Regions from separate parts of the Mesorhizobium huakuii genome, predicted to be linked through region 3. Evidence: riboswitches for the same ligand, from Rfam matches in the RefSeq annotation. Region 3 holds a riboswitch; each other region holds the start of a gene.
What was found. A riboswitch is a leader RNA that binds a small molecule or an ion and turns the genes downstream of it on or off. The one in region 3 is predicted to bind thiamine pyrophosphate.
Positions count from the first base shown of each region.

Region 1: linked by a shared signal. The riboswitch ahead of thiB (thiamine ABC transporter substrate binding subunit) and the one ahead of thiC (phosphomethylpyrimidine synthase ThiC) in region 3 are both predicted to bind thiamine pyrophosphate.
Region 2: linked by a shared signal. The riboswitch ahead of HB778_RS02090 (Ykof family thiamine-binding protein) and the one ahead of thiC (phosphomethylpyrimidine synthase ThiC) in region 3 are both predicted to bind thiamine pyrophosphate.

Region 1 is NZ_CP050296.1:2,354,484-2,358,690, forward strand. Features, by position in the region: gene thiQ (thiamine ABC transporter ATP-binding protein) at 1-158, opposite strand, end outside; gene thiP (thiamine/thiamine pyrophosphate ABC transporter permease) at 151-1,746, opposite strand; gene thiB (thiamine ABC transporter substrate binding subunit) at 1,925-2,923, opposite strand; TPP riboswitch at 2,967-3,081, opposite strand; gene HB778_RS11565 (thiamine diphosphokinase) at 3,170-3,829, shown strand; gene HB778_RS11570 (ABC-F family ATP-binding cassette domain-containing protein) at 3,831-4,207, shown strand, end outside.
Region 2 is NZ_CP050296.1:434,363-438,569, forward strand. Features, by position in the region: gene HB778_RS02075 (ABC transporter substrate-binding protein) at 1-628, opposite strand, end outside; gene HB778_RS02080 (ABC transporter ATP-binding protein) at 621-1,388, opposite strand; gene HB778_RS02085 (ABC transporter permease) at 1,385-2,206, opposite strand; gene HB778_RS02090 (Ykof family thiamine-binding protein) at 2,242-2,850, opposite strand; TPP riboswitch at 2,841-2,955, opposite strand; gene msrA (peptide-methionine (S)-S-oxide reductase MsrA) at 3,239-3,757, opposite strand; gene HB778_RS02105 (glycosyltransferase family 39 protein) at 3,933-4,207, opposite strand, start outside.
Region 3 is NZ_CP050296.1:6,417,649-6,421,855, reverse strand. Features, by position in the region: gene thiO (glycine oxidase ThiO) at 1-80, opposite strand, end outside; gene thiC (phosphomethylpyrimidine synthase ThiC) at 77-1,912, opposite strand; TPP riboswitch at 2,017-2,133, opposite strand; gene panD (aspartate 1-decarboxylase) at 2,238-2,690, opposite strand; gene HB778_RS31345 (beta-ketoacyl-ACP synthase III) at 2,747-3,730, opposite strand; gene HB778_RS31340 (adenosylmethionine--8-amino-7-oxononanoate transaminase) at 3,727-4,207, opposite strand, start outside.

The sequences.
Region 1 (4,207 bases), 3.1 Mb from region 3:
AGCAGCGTCGACTTTCCTGAACCGCTCGGCCCCATGACGGCGGTGATTTCCGCCGCGGCGAACGCGACATCGAAAGTGAGCGGCGCCTCGCCATAGCTGAACGAGACCTTGTCCAGCCGCACCGGAACGCCCTTCCTGCCCATCGCCCCGTCAGACATTGCGGACCTTTTCCCTTCCGAGCCAATCCGCAACCAGCACCAAAGCGAGGCAGACCAGGCCAAGCAACAGCGCCAGGCCGGCGGCGTCCTCAGTGCGGTAGCTGCCCATGCGCGCCAAGAGAAGGTAGGGCAAGGTCTGCACGGAATCACTGCCGAACAACGCGATGACGCCGAGATCGCCGAGCGACAGCGCCATGGCGAAAGCAAAGGCTGTGGCAAGCGGCCGTCGCAATGACGGCCAGTCGACCAGCCGCAGCCTCGCCCAGCCGGAAATGCCGAGCTGTGCGCAGAGGCGTTCGTGGCGCTCGCTCGCCGCATCATAGGCGGGACGGATGGCGCGCAGCGCGAAGGGCATCGCCATCACCGCGTTGACCATGACGACCATGACCGGCGCGATGGCAAAGACGTCGCCGGCATGGCGCAGCAGGAGGAACCAGCCGGCGCCGATGACGATGGGCGGCACGACCAGGACAAAGCTGGCGCCGGTGTCGGTGGTATGTTCGAGCAGTGTTTTTGCACCGGCGCGGCGGCTCAGCCCCAGCGCCCGGCGCGCCATGGTCAGGGCCAGCGACAACATTACCGAGAGCAGCGCCGACAGGAAGGCAAGCACCGCACTGGTCAGCGTCGCCTGCCGGACAGTCGCCTCGCCGGCAAGCCGGCCGAGATCGGCGCCCAAGCCTGCCATTACGGTCGCGGCCATCGGCCCGACAACGAACAGCAGCGCCAGCACAATGAGTGCGGCGTTCAGCGTGGTTTCGGTTCCATTGACGGAGAGATAGCGGCGCGGCGCAAGCGGCAGGTTGGTGTCGCCGACGACATTGGCGCCAAGCCGCGTCAGCGCCAGCACCACGACGAAGGTGAGCGCGATCTGCAGCATCGTCAGGGCGACAGCCCGAGCTGGATCGAAATCGAAGCGCAGCGCCTGGTAAATACCGACCTCCAGCGTCGTCGCGGCCGGCCCACCGCCAAGCGTCAAAACGATGGTGAAGGACGTGATGCAGAGCATGAAGACCAGCCCGGCGACGCCGGGCAGAGCGGCGCGCAGCGTCGGCCATTCGATCAGCCGGAACGCCGGCCGCGCCCCCATGCCGAGCTGGCTCGCCAGCCGCCACTGGTCGGCAGGGATGGTCTGCAGCGCCTCGAGGAACAGCCGCGTTGCGAGCGGCAGATTGAAGAAGACATGGGCGACGAGAATGCCGGACAGGCCGTAAATGCCTGGCCAACCCTGGCCGCCAATCGCGCTGAACAGGCCGGCGAAATAGCCGGCGCGGCCATAGAGCGCCAGTATTCCGAGCGCCGCGACGATCGCCGGCAGCGCCAGCGGCACGGCGAAGAGCTGCAGGATGAAGGCGCGGCCGAAAAAGCGCGGATGCCGCGACAAAGCACGCGCCACGAACAGCGCCGGGCCGGCAGAAAGCAGGGTCGAGAGGGCGGCCTGCCAGAGCGTGAAGCGCACGACACGTAGGAGATAGGGATCGAAAGCTGCCCAGGCGCCCGAAAGGTCATAAGCGCCTTCGACAAGCAACCCGGCAAACGCGCCGCCGATCAGCAGTGTGATCGCGGCGAGCGCGATGATGCCGGCGCTGATGCGGGGGTCGGACGCGCGCCTTCCACCCTCCCCCTTGTGGGGAGGGTCGGAACGCGGATGCCGCGAAGCGGTGTCCGCGAGCCGGGGTGGGGGTGAGGCCGTGCTCAGCGTCGCAGCCCCCACCCCGCTCCGCTTCGCGGATCGACCCTCCCCACAAGGGGGAGGGTGAGAAGCGCGCTCATTTGCTCATCACCGCCAGCCATTCATCCACCCAGGCCTTGCGGTTGGCGGCAACCTCTTCGGGGCTGAACAGCAAGGTCTTGGTCGGCTTGACCAGTTTGTCGAAGGCCGGGTTGAGCGGCTTGTCGGTCTTTCCTGCCGGGAACATCCAGTTGGTCTCGGGGATGGCGTCCTGGAATTTCGGTCCGGTCATGAAGGCGATGAATTTTGCCGCCAGCGGGTTCTTGGCGCCGGTCGTGGTGATGCCGGCGACCTCGATCTGCAGATATTCACCTTCTTCGAACGAAGCCGCCTGATAGCGCTCGGTATTCTCGGCGACCATGTGGTAGGCCGGCGAGGTCGTGTAGGACAACACCATCGGCGCCTCGCCCTTGGTGAACAGACCATAGGCCTCGCTCCAGCCCGGCGTCACGGTCAGCACCTTTGTCTTGAGCTTGGCCCAGGCCTCCGGCGCCTTGTCGCCATAGACCGACTTCACCCACAACAGCAGGCCGAGGCCCGGCGTCGAGGTGCGCGGATCCTGGATGACGATCTTGTCGTCGGCACTGCCTTCGACCAGCTCCTTCAGGCTCTTGGGCGGCGTCTTCAGCTTCTGCGTGTCATAGACAACAGCGAAATAGCCGTAGTCGAAGGGCACAAACGTATCGTCCGTCCAGCCGCCCGGCACGTTGATATCGGAGACCGCGCCATGCGGGGCAAACAACCCGCTAGCCTTGGCATCGGCGGTGAGATTGGTGTCGAGGCCGAGCACGATATCGGCCTTGGTCGATGCCCCTTCGAGCTTGACGCGGTTGAGCAGGGCGACACCGTCGGCGACCGAGACGAACTCGACATCGCAGCCGCATTCGGCCTCGAATTCCTTCTTCACCACCGGGCCTGGACCCCAGTCGGCGGTGAAGCTCTCATAAGTGTAGACGGTGAGCTTGTCCTTGGCCAAGGCCGGCCCGGACAGCGCCACAACCGTGGCTGAGACAAGAGCGTATAAAAGCGTGCGCATCGGCGCCTCCTTCGTTCGAATTGAAAGGAATTGAGGCGTCGGACTGTCCGAAACGTCTAATCCCTCCGCCGGTACAAACCGGATCAGGTTCAGCGGGTTGGCGAGATTGCCTCTCAGCCGGTCCGCGAAGATCGCGTCCGGCACCCCGTTAGAGCGTTTCGACACATAGGCCCGGCCGAGGAACCGCGCAAGTGGCAGTTTGCCGGCCTTCCGTTTCCGCTGCCGGGCTGGTACAGGCCACCAGATATGAGCACATTCACCATCCTGCTTGGCGGCGATCTCATCCGCACGCCCCGGCTCGACCGCCAGGTCGAGGGCTCGCGCGTCATCGCCGCGGATGCCGGCATCGGCCATGCCCGGCTGCTCGGCCTTGTGCCGGAACTGTGGGTGGGCGATTTCGATTCGGTGCCGGCCAATCTGCCTGACGACCTCGCTGCCGTGCCCCGCCAGACCTTCCCGGCGGAGAAGGACAAGACCGACGGTGAACTGGCGATCGCCGCAGCCCTCGAGCGCGGCGCGACCCGCCTTGTGCTGGCAGGCGCGTTCGGCGGCAAGCGCGCCGACCACGCTTTCCTGCATCTGGCGCTCGCCCTGCGCCTGGCCGAGGCCGGAACGGACGTCCTGCTGACCAGCGGCGCCCAGGAAGGTATCCCTCTGCTGTTGGGAACGGCCGGCTTCGATTATGCCGACGGCACCCTGTTTTCGATCCTCGGCTTTTCCGAACTTGCCGGCCTGACCGTCACCGGCGCGAAATGGCCGCTGAGCCAGGTCGAGGTGGCCTTCGGCTCGTCCCTGACCATCTCCAACGAGGTCAAGTTCGACAAGACCGGGGGCAGCCTCGAAATCGCCCTCGGCCACGGCCGCGCGCTGCTGCTCGCTCATCCCTATCCCTTGCCCGAAAGCTGACATGGCCCCGCCCCTTCTCAATCTCGACGGGATAAAACTGACCTTCGGCGGCACCCCGCTGCTCGACGGCGCCGCCTTGACGGCTTCGGCCGGCGACAAGATCGCCCTGGTCGGCCGCAACGGATCCGGCAAGTCGACGCTGCTCAAGATCGCCGCTGGCCTGATCGAGCCGCAGGACGGCGAGGTGTTCCGCCAGCCTTCGGCGACGGTCCGCTATCTGCCGCAAATGCCCGACATGGAAGGTTTTGCCACCGTGCGCGCCTATGTCGAGGCGGGGCTTGGCCCCGCCGATGATCCCTACCGTGCCAGCTATCTGATGGAGCATCTCGGCCTCACCGGCGAGGAGCGGCCGGGCGATCTCTCCGGCGGCGAGGCCAG
Region 2 (4,207 bases), 1.1 Mb from region 3:
AATCGGCATAGACGAAGCTGCGCTGCTTGATGCCTTTGAGTTCGGCCTCGACGCCCTCCCAGGTCGAGACCTCGAGCGTGAAGTCGACCGAACCGTTGGCCAGCGCTTCATAGGCGGATGTGCCGAGCGTCACCGTTTCGAAATTGCCCTTGCCGCCATCATGGCGGATGATGGTCGAGATCAGCGCGTTTTCCCAGGCGCTGCCGAAGCCGCCATAGGTCAGGCCGTCAAGATCTTTCGGGCTTTTGATCTGGCTGCGCGCCGCATTGAAGACCACGCGGCCGGTTTCCGACTGCACCACGGCATAGACGGCCTTCAGATCGGCACCGGCGGTCTTCTGGGTGAACAGGCTGATGGTGCCGTTGATGCCGAAATCGGCGACGCGGTTGGCGACCAGCGTGCCGGCGCCGGTATCGCTGTAGGGCAGAATGTCGACCTCCAAGCCGGCCTCGCGGTAAAACCCCTTGTCGCGTGCGACGAACAGCCCGATGTGGTTGGTGTTGACCGTCCAGTCCAGCGCGACGCTGACTTTTTGCGTGGCCGCGAAGGAGCGGTTCGATCCGGCGATCAGCGGAAATCCGCTGGCAAGGGTGAGCAGCAAGGCCTGCCGGCGCGTCAAGTCAGTCATGGTCATGTCCTTTGGATGGTTGCGGGTTGAGCAAAATGTCGAGAATCTCGGCCTCGAGTGCGCCGGCCTGCTGCGCGGCGGCGCCGGTTGGATCGCGGGGGCGCGGCAACGGCACTCCGATTTCACGCAGCACACGGGCCGGGCGCGCCGACAGCACATAGATGCGGTCGGACAGGAACACGGCCTCGCGCACATCATGGGTGATCAGCAGCGCGGTCCAGCGATGGTGCCGCCACATCTGCTCGAGCCAGCGCTGCATGGCCGCGCGGGTCAGCGCGTCGAGCGCGCCGAACGGCTCGTCGAGCAAAAGCATATCGCGCTCCTGCACCACCGTGCGCAGCAATGCCGCGCGCTGGCGCATGCCGCCCGAAAGCTGTGCCGGGAAATGCCGCTCGAAGCCGGCAAGCCCGAACTCGGCAAACAGCGGCGCGACACGCGCCCGCGCCGCTTTGCGTCTGACGCCTTGCACTTCGAGCCCGAGCGTCGCGTTGTCGAGGATGCGCCGCCACGGCATCAGCGCGTCGCGCTGCGGCATGAAGGCGAAATGCCTGCCATGGTCGTCGAGCGGCGCACCGTCGAACAACATCTCGCCCTCGCCATGCTCGGCACCCGTCAGGAGCTGGAACAGCGTCGACTTGCCGGCGCCCGACGGCCCAAGGATCGAGACGAATTCGCCGGCGCCGACGCTGAGCGAAATATCGGCGAGCACGTCGAGCCCGCCAAACGCTTTGTGCACATGCCGCAATTCGAGCCGGCTCATCCCTGCGCCCCCTTCCCTGCCGGCTGCCGGCCGGCCCGTTCCCAGGGCATGGCGAGGCGCTGCAAGAGCACCGTCAGCCCGAACAGGATCAGCGTGAGCGCGGCACTGACGCCGACAGCGGCCAGAACCAGATCGGGGCGGAAATTGTTCTTGGCGTTGAGCATGTAGATGCCCAGCCCCTTCGCCGCGCCGGCATATTCGGCGAAGATCGCGCCGACCACGGCATAGGTGATGGAGATCCTCAAGCCGGCGAAGAAGTAGGGCAGCGCCGAAGGCAGCCGCGCCAGCACGAAGACGCGCCAGCGCCCCGCCCCCATGGCGCGCAGCATCTGGCCGATCTCGACCTCGGTCGCCTCGTAGCCCTGTACCAGAGCCACCAGCATCGGGAAGAAGGTGACCAGCGCCACCAGCATGATCTTCGGCGCCAGCCCGAAGCCGAACCACAGCACCACCAGCGGCGCGATGGCCACCAGCGGCAAGGTCTGGCTGACGATGAAGACGGGAAACAGCGCGCGGCGCAGCGGCTGGAAGAAGTCGACCAACATCGACAGCGCGAAGGCGGCGCCGAGCGAGCAGGCAAAGCCGATCAGCGTGGCGCGGATGGTGGGAATGGCGTTGTCGATCAGCGCGTCGCGATTGAGCATCGCCTGTTCGAAGACGCGTGACGGCGCCGGCAGAATCGTCGGCTTGATGCCGGAATAGGTGGCGTAGATCTCCCACGTCACAAGGAGCAAGCCGACCGAGATGACGGCGGGTACGGCCTTGGCAAGGGAACCCACGAGCGGGCGTGACGCGACTGATGATGAGACCACGGGCATAACCTTTGACGGGGTCGCGCCGAAGCGCGGCCGGCTTAGACAGCCGACGGGCTGTTGGCCGAAACCGTGACGTCAAGGGTTACGTGGCCGGCGCCTGGCCCGAAGCGGCAGAAAGCCTCGTTCAGCGCCGAAAAGATCGCGCCCGTATCGCCGCGCAGCTTGGTGCAGAAATTCTTGGAGCGATCGTAGACGCCGGACTGTTTCAGGAAATCGATGCAGCCATAAATCTCGTCCATGTGGTCGCCGGCGCCCATCACATAGAGCGAGAATTGCGCCGCCGCCGGCTGGCCGGTGGCAGCAGCTTTGCGCACGGCGGTGATGGCGGCTTCCTTGCGTGGGCCGAGCGGCCCGACAGGTCCGCCAAACGCGTCGGAGCGGCAGATCGGATCGTCCGGCTCGCCCGGGCAGCCGCGCGAAATGGCCGCCGACAGCACGCAATGCTTGCCGCTCCGCGCCGCCGCCACGAACAGGTCGCGCAGCGCCGGGAACAACACTTCGGGCGGCCCGACCAGCAAGGTCGAGATGTCGTCGGTCTCGATCCTGAGCCTGTCCCGGTAGGGATCGAGCGCGCCGAGCGCGCCGAGGATGACGCCGACGAAATCGTCGGCCATGGGATATAGGGAAATCTGTGCGCCTGAAAACATAGCCCGCCTCGCTCCGCTGGTATTACCCAGATCAGCTTCTAGGGTCTGTGGGCTTTGCCGCCCCCGTCTCAGCCCCGACCGTACGGAGCACCCCTGTGGATGGGCGCGTTAAAGCACCATTCGAACCGAAGGGGAAGCCGTTTTTTCAGCGCACCGCGCCAAAAGCATTGCACCAGATCTGGGTAGCGGCGGTCGATCACTGGAGATCCGAGCAAGCCGGCTTCGCCCAACACCGTCGATCCGGCAGCAAGCACCACCTCCACCACACCGGGCGACATGAACTCCGATGCAAGCAAGTCATCGCCATAAACAAAGAAAGCCGCGGGGCATCCGCCCCGCGGCTTTCTTTGTTTCGACATCGCTTCCCAACGATGCGTTTCGCCAAACGTCAGGACGCGGCCTTCTCACGCACCGGCAGCTTCCAGCCCGGCCTGACGAAATGGCAGGTGTAGCCGTTAGGATATTTCTCCAGATAATCCTGATGCTCGGGCTCGGCTTCCCAGAAGGCACCGGCCGGCGCGACTTCGGTGACGACCTTGCCAGGCCACAGGCCGGAGGCATCGACATCGGCGATGGTGTCTTCGGCCACGTGCTTTTGCTCGTCGCTGGTATAGTAGATCGCCGAACGGTAGCTCATCCCGACATCGTTGCCCTGGCGGTTGCGCGTCGTCGGATCGTGGATCTGGAAAAAGCGCTCCAGCAGCGTGCGATAGCTGATCACGGCCGGATCGAAATTGATCTCGATGGCTTCGGCATGAGTGCCGTGATTGCGGTAGGTGGCGTTTGGCACATCGCCGCCGCTATAGCCGACACGGGTGGAGATGACGCCGGGATAGCGCCGTATCAGATCCTGCATGCCCCAGAAACAACCACCGGCAAGCACTGCGCGTTCGATCGAAGTCGCCATGTCACGTCTCCTCAAAAGGCAATTCCATTCGCGTAGCGGTTTCCCGTCCGGAATTGCGCAGACAAAATTGGATTTCCCAATAAATGGGCATTGTCGCCTGCTTCGTCCAGTCGCATGGAGACGAACGCAGCCATGCGCGAACGATATTACGACGCGGCTAAGGGATCGAACCGCTTCAATTACGCGGATGCCGGGTCCGGCTGTCGGCGTCAAGCGGCAGATACCGCGTGCCAGGCGGAATGGCGGCAAAGCTGATTGCCACAGGCGGCGCCGTGCGCGACCAGTTGAAAAGAACGGTCTTGACCGGCCGGTTGCCCAGCCATGTCCGCAACTGCGGCGGCACGCCATGCCCAGGCCAAACCATCAGCATGCCGTGGTCGCGCAAGCGCTGCCTGGTGATCCAGGGCGCGAACCGGGTATCGAGGTCGGTGAAGATCGACGGCTTGTCAT
Region 3 (4,207 bases):
GTCACCGCCGCGCCTCGGATGGCGAGTTCGAAAGCGACGGTGATGCCGGCAACACCGGCCCCTTTGACGAGCACCCTCATGATGGTTTGGGAGCCTCTGGCACGACCGGTACGCCGGTCTTGTCAGCCGGCATGTAGAGATCGCCACCCTCGCGGTATTTCGCCGCCATCGCCGCCATGCCTTCCTTCTGCGCTTCGGCACGAATGTCGTGGGAAATGCGCATGGAGCAGAATTTCGGCCCGCACATCGAGCAGAAATGTGCCAGCTTGTGCGCCTCCTTGGGCAAGGTCTGGTCGTGGAAGGACCGTGCGGTTTCGGGGTCGAGCGACAGGTTGAACTGGTCCTCCCAGCGGAACTCGAAGCGCGCGCGGGAAAGGGCATCATCTCTGACTTTCGCCGCCGGGTGCCCCTTCGCCAGGTCGGCGGCATGCGCGGCGATCTTGTAGGTGATCACGCCAATCTTGACGTCGTTGCGATCGGGAAGGCCGAGATGCTCCTTGGGCGTGACATAGCAGAGCATGGCGGTGCCGAACCAGCCGATCATGGCAGCACCAATGCCTGAAGTGATGTGGTCATAGCCCGGCGCGATGTCGGTGGTCAGCGGTCCAAGCGTGTAGAAGGGCGCCTCGCCGCAGACGGCGAGCTGCTTGTCCATGTTCTCCTTGATCTTGTGCATCGGCACGTGGCCGGGACCTTCGATCATCACCTGGCAATCCTTCGCCCAGGCGATCTGCGTCAGCTCGCCGAGCGTCTCCAGTTCGGCGAATTGCGCTGCGTCATTGGCATCGGCGATTGAGCCGGGACGAAGACCGTCGCCGAGCGAGAAAGACACGTCATAGGCGCGGCAGATGTCGCAGATCTCCGCAAAATGCTCGTAAAGGAAGCTCTCCCGGTGATGGTGCAGGCACCATTTGGCCATGATCGAGCCACCGCGCGAGACGATGCCCGTGACGCGGTCAACGGTCAGCGGGATGTAGTGCAGCCGCACGCCGGCGTGGATGGTGAAATAGTCGACGCCCTGTTCGGCCTGCTCAACCAGCGTGTCGCGGTAGACCTCCCAGGTCAGGTCCTCGGCGATGCCGCCGACCTTTTCCAGCGCCTGGTAGAGCGGCACGGTGCCGATCGGCACCGGCGCATTGCGCACGATCCAGTCCCGGATGTTGTGGATGTTGCGGCCGGTCGACAAATCCATCACCGTATCGGCGCCCCAGCGGATCGCCCAGACCATCTTTTCCACTTCCTCGGCCATCGACGATGTGACGGCGGAGTTACCAATATTGGCGTTGATCTTGACCAGGAAATTGCGGCCGATGATCATCGGCTCGCTCTCGGGATGATTGATGTTGGCTGGAATGATCGCCCGCCCGCGGGCCACTTCGTCGCGCACGAATTCCGGCGTGACAAAATCCGGTATCAATGCGCCGAAGGCTTCGCCGTCGCGTTGCAGCTTGCCGCGCAGGACCTCGCGGCCGAGGTTCTCGCGGATGGCGACGAACTCCATTTCGGGCGTGACGATGCCGGCGCGCGCATAGGCGAGCTGTGTCACCGCCTTGCCTGATCTGGCCCTGAGCGGCCGGTTGCGGACGGGAAATTCCGGTGTCAGGCGCTCGCCCGCCGCGAATCCGTTGTCTTCCGGCCGGACATGGCGGCCGTCATAGGCTTCGACATCGCCGCGTGCCGTAATCCATTCATGGCGAAGCTGGGCGAGGCCCTTTTCGATGCTGGTTTCGACGGTCGGGTCGGTATAGGGGCCGGACGGATCATAGACGATGACGGGCGGCTCGCCGGCTGTCGGATGGACGGAGATTTCGCGCATCGGCACCCTGATCTGGGGGTGGATGGCACCGGGCTTGTGGATTTTTCGTGAGGCGGGCAGCGGTCCCGTCGACACGGCGGGGGTGAGGGCATTCATCTTGAGGCTCCTTTGCTCATGCATTGGAGACCCAGTTCTGTGCCGGAAGGATGAAAAGACGCTTTTGTCGACCTGTTCAAAACAGGACCACGGGCGTGAACTCCCGCAAAGCGCTTGCACCGTCCCTACGCCAGTATGAACTGGATCAGGTTCAACGGGTCACTGCGCCGCGAAAGCCAGCAGTATCTCAGCCCCTTGCCGGGACTCCCCTGGTGAATGCCTTAAGTTGGACGGGCCAGCGCAATCTTGTCAAGCGCATTCGGGCGCCTTCGACCGGCCGCCAATGAAACCCAGCATAAAACCCCCGCATGCATCGGGGACAAAATCACGCTCCTGAAACCAGGGCGGGAATGGCCGAAGCCGCATTCGCCTCGTCGAGGATGGAAAACCTGTACCGGCCATGTGCGTCGAGATCGACCGAGTAGCTCAGGCGGTCACGTATGTGGTTGTGCTGGTCAAAAGTGACGATCCTCGGTTTCAGCGAGGTGATCTGCGCTTCGTCCAGGTAGATGGAGTTGCAGACAATGATCTGGTCGTCTGGCTGGCAGGTGCGGGCGGCAGCACCGTTGAGGATGCAGCACCGCGAGCCGCGCTCGCCCAGAATCACATACGTTGAAATCCGCGCACCGGAATTCTTGTTCCATATCTCCACGAATTCCATCGGCAGTATCCCGGCTGCTTCGCAGTGGTCAGGGTCCAGCGTTATCGAACCGTGGTAGTTGAGGTTTGCTTCGGTGACGTGGATACCGTGCAGCTTGCCGGCGACTATTTTTCGCATTGCTCTGTTGCCCCATAGATCATTCATGATCCGTCCTGGCGCGCTCGCTTGGTCGGCTAAATGCCGACGACGAGAGCACCACCGCTAAGACCCGCACCCGCCGCCGCCAGAAGAATCTTCTCACCCTGCCGGAATGGCTCCGTCTGATGGGCTAGCGACAGCGAAAGCGGGATCGTCGCGGCGGAAGAGTTGCCGTAATCGACGATCGTCTTGACGATTGCTTGATCGGCAATGCCGAGGTTTCGTCCGACCGCATCGAAGATGCGGGCATTGGCCTGATGCGGCACGAACCGATCGATGTCCTGCGGCCGCGTCCGGGCTGTGGCCAATGCATCCTGCGAGCAGGCGGTCATCATCTCGACGGCCTTGGCGAACACTTCGCGGCCGTCGGTCATCGTCATGCGGGTTTGCCCGAGGTCGAGGTCGCCATGGAACGGGATGTTGCTTCCGCCCGCCGGGATCTGAATCAGCCCGTAGCGCGAGCCGTCCGAATCCACCGAGGCTCCGAGAATCCCCCGATCAGCATCCTCGCACGGACCAATCACCAGGGCGCCGGCGGCATCGGCAAACAGCACGGCGCTGGCGCGCTCGGCCGGGTTGATGCGGCGGCTGAGGATGTTGGCGGCAATGACGAGGGCCGCTTTGCCGTGCAGCTGGGTGAATCCATCCGCGAACATCAGCGCATAGATGAAGCCGGCGCAGGCGCCGGTCAGGTCGACCGCTCCGGCTCGGCCGAGTCCGAGCCGGTGTGCGACCAGCGGCGCGCTTGGCGGCAGAAGGTGGTCGGGCGTCGAGGTGGCAAGCAACAGCAGACCGATGTCGCTGCGGTCGATGCCGGCGTTCGCCAGCGCCATGTCGCCGGCATGAGCGGCAAGGCCAGACAGCGTGTCTTCGTCCGTTGCCCAGAAGCGCGACAGTATCCCGGTACGCCGCTCGATCCAGCCCGGCTCGAGGCCGAGATTGCTCTCGATCTCGGCATTTGGCACTTTGCGACCAGGCGCATGATGGCCAAACCCGAGAATGCACGACGACCTGCTCATGGCCTCGAACCGAAGCGTTCGCCGGCCTCCTCGATGGCGTCATGGAGTCCGTCCAGTTCCTCGCCGGTGATGCAATAGGGTGGCAGAAGATAGAGGACATTGCCAAGCGGGCGCACGAGCAGGCCGCGCTCGAGGAAAAAAGCGCGCAGTTTCGGTCCGATCTCGGCCAGATAGCCGGCCGAGCCGGTGCGCAGATCGAGGGCCGCGATCGTGCCGGTCGTCCTGCTGTCGGCGAAGTTGGCATTGTCACGAAAGCGCCGAAGCCCGGCGGCCTGCATCGCACTCAACGCCGCGATCCGCTCGGCCACGGGCTCGTCGCGCCAGATCTCGACATTGGCGAGTGCGGCCGCACAGGCAATTGGATTGGCGGTGTAGGAGCTCGAATGGAAGAAGGTCTTCTTCCGGTCCTCGGAATAGTGAGCCTGGAAGATGGCGTCGGTGGCAAGCGTGGCCGCCAGCGGGATCACGCCACCAGTC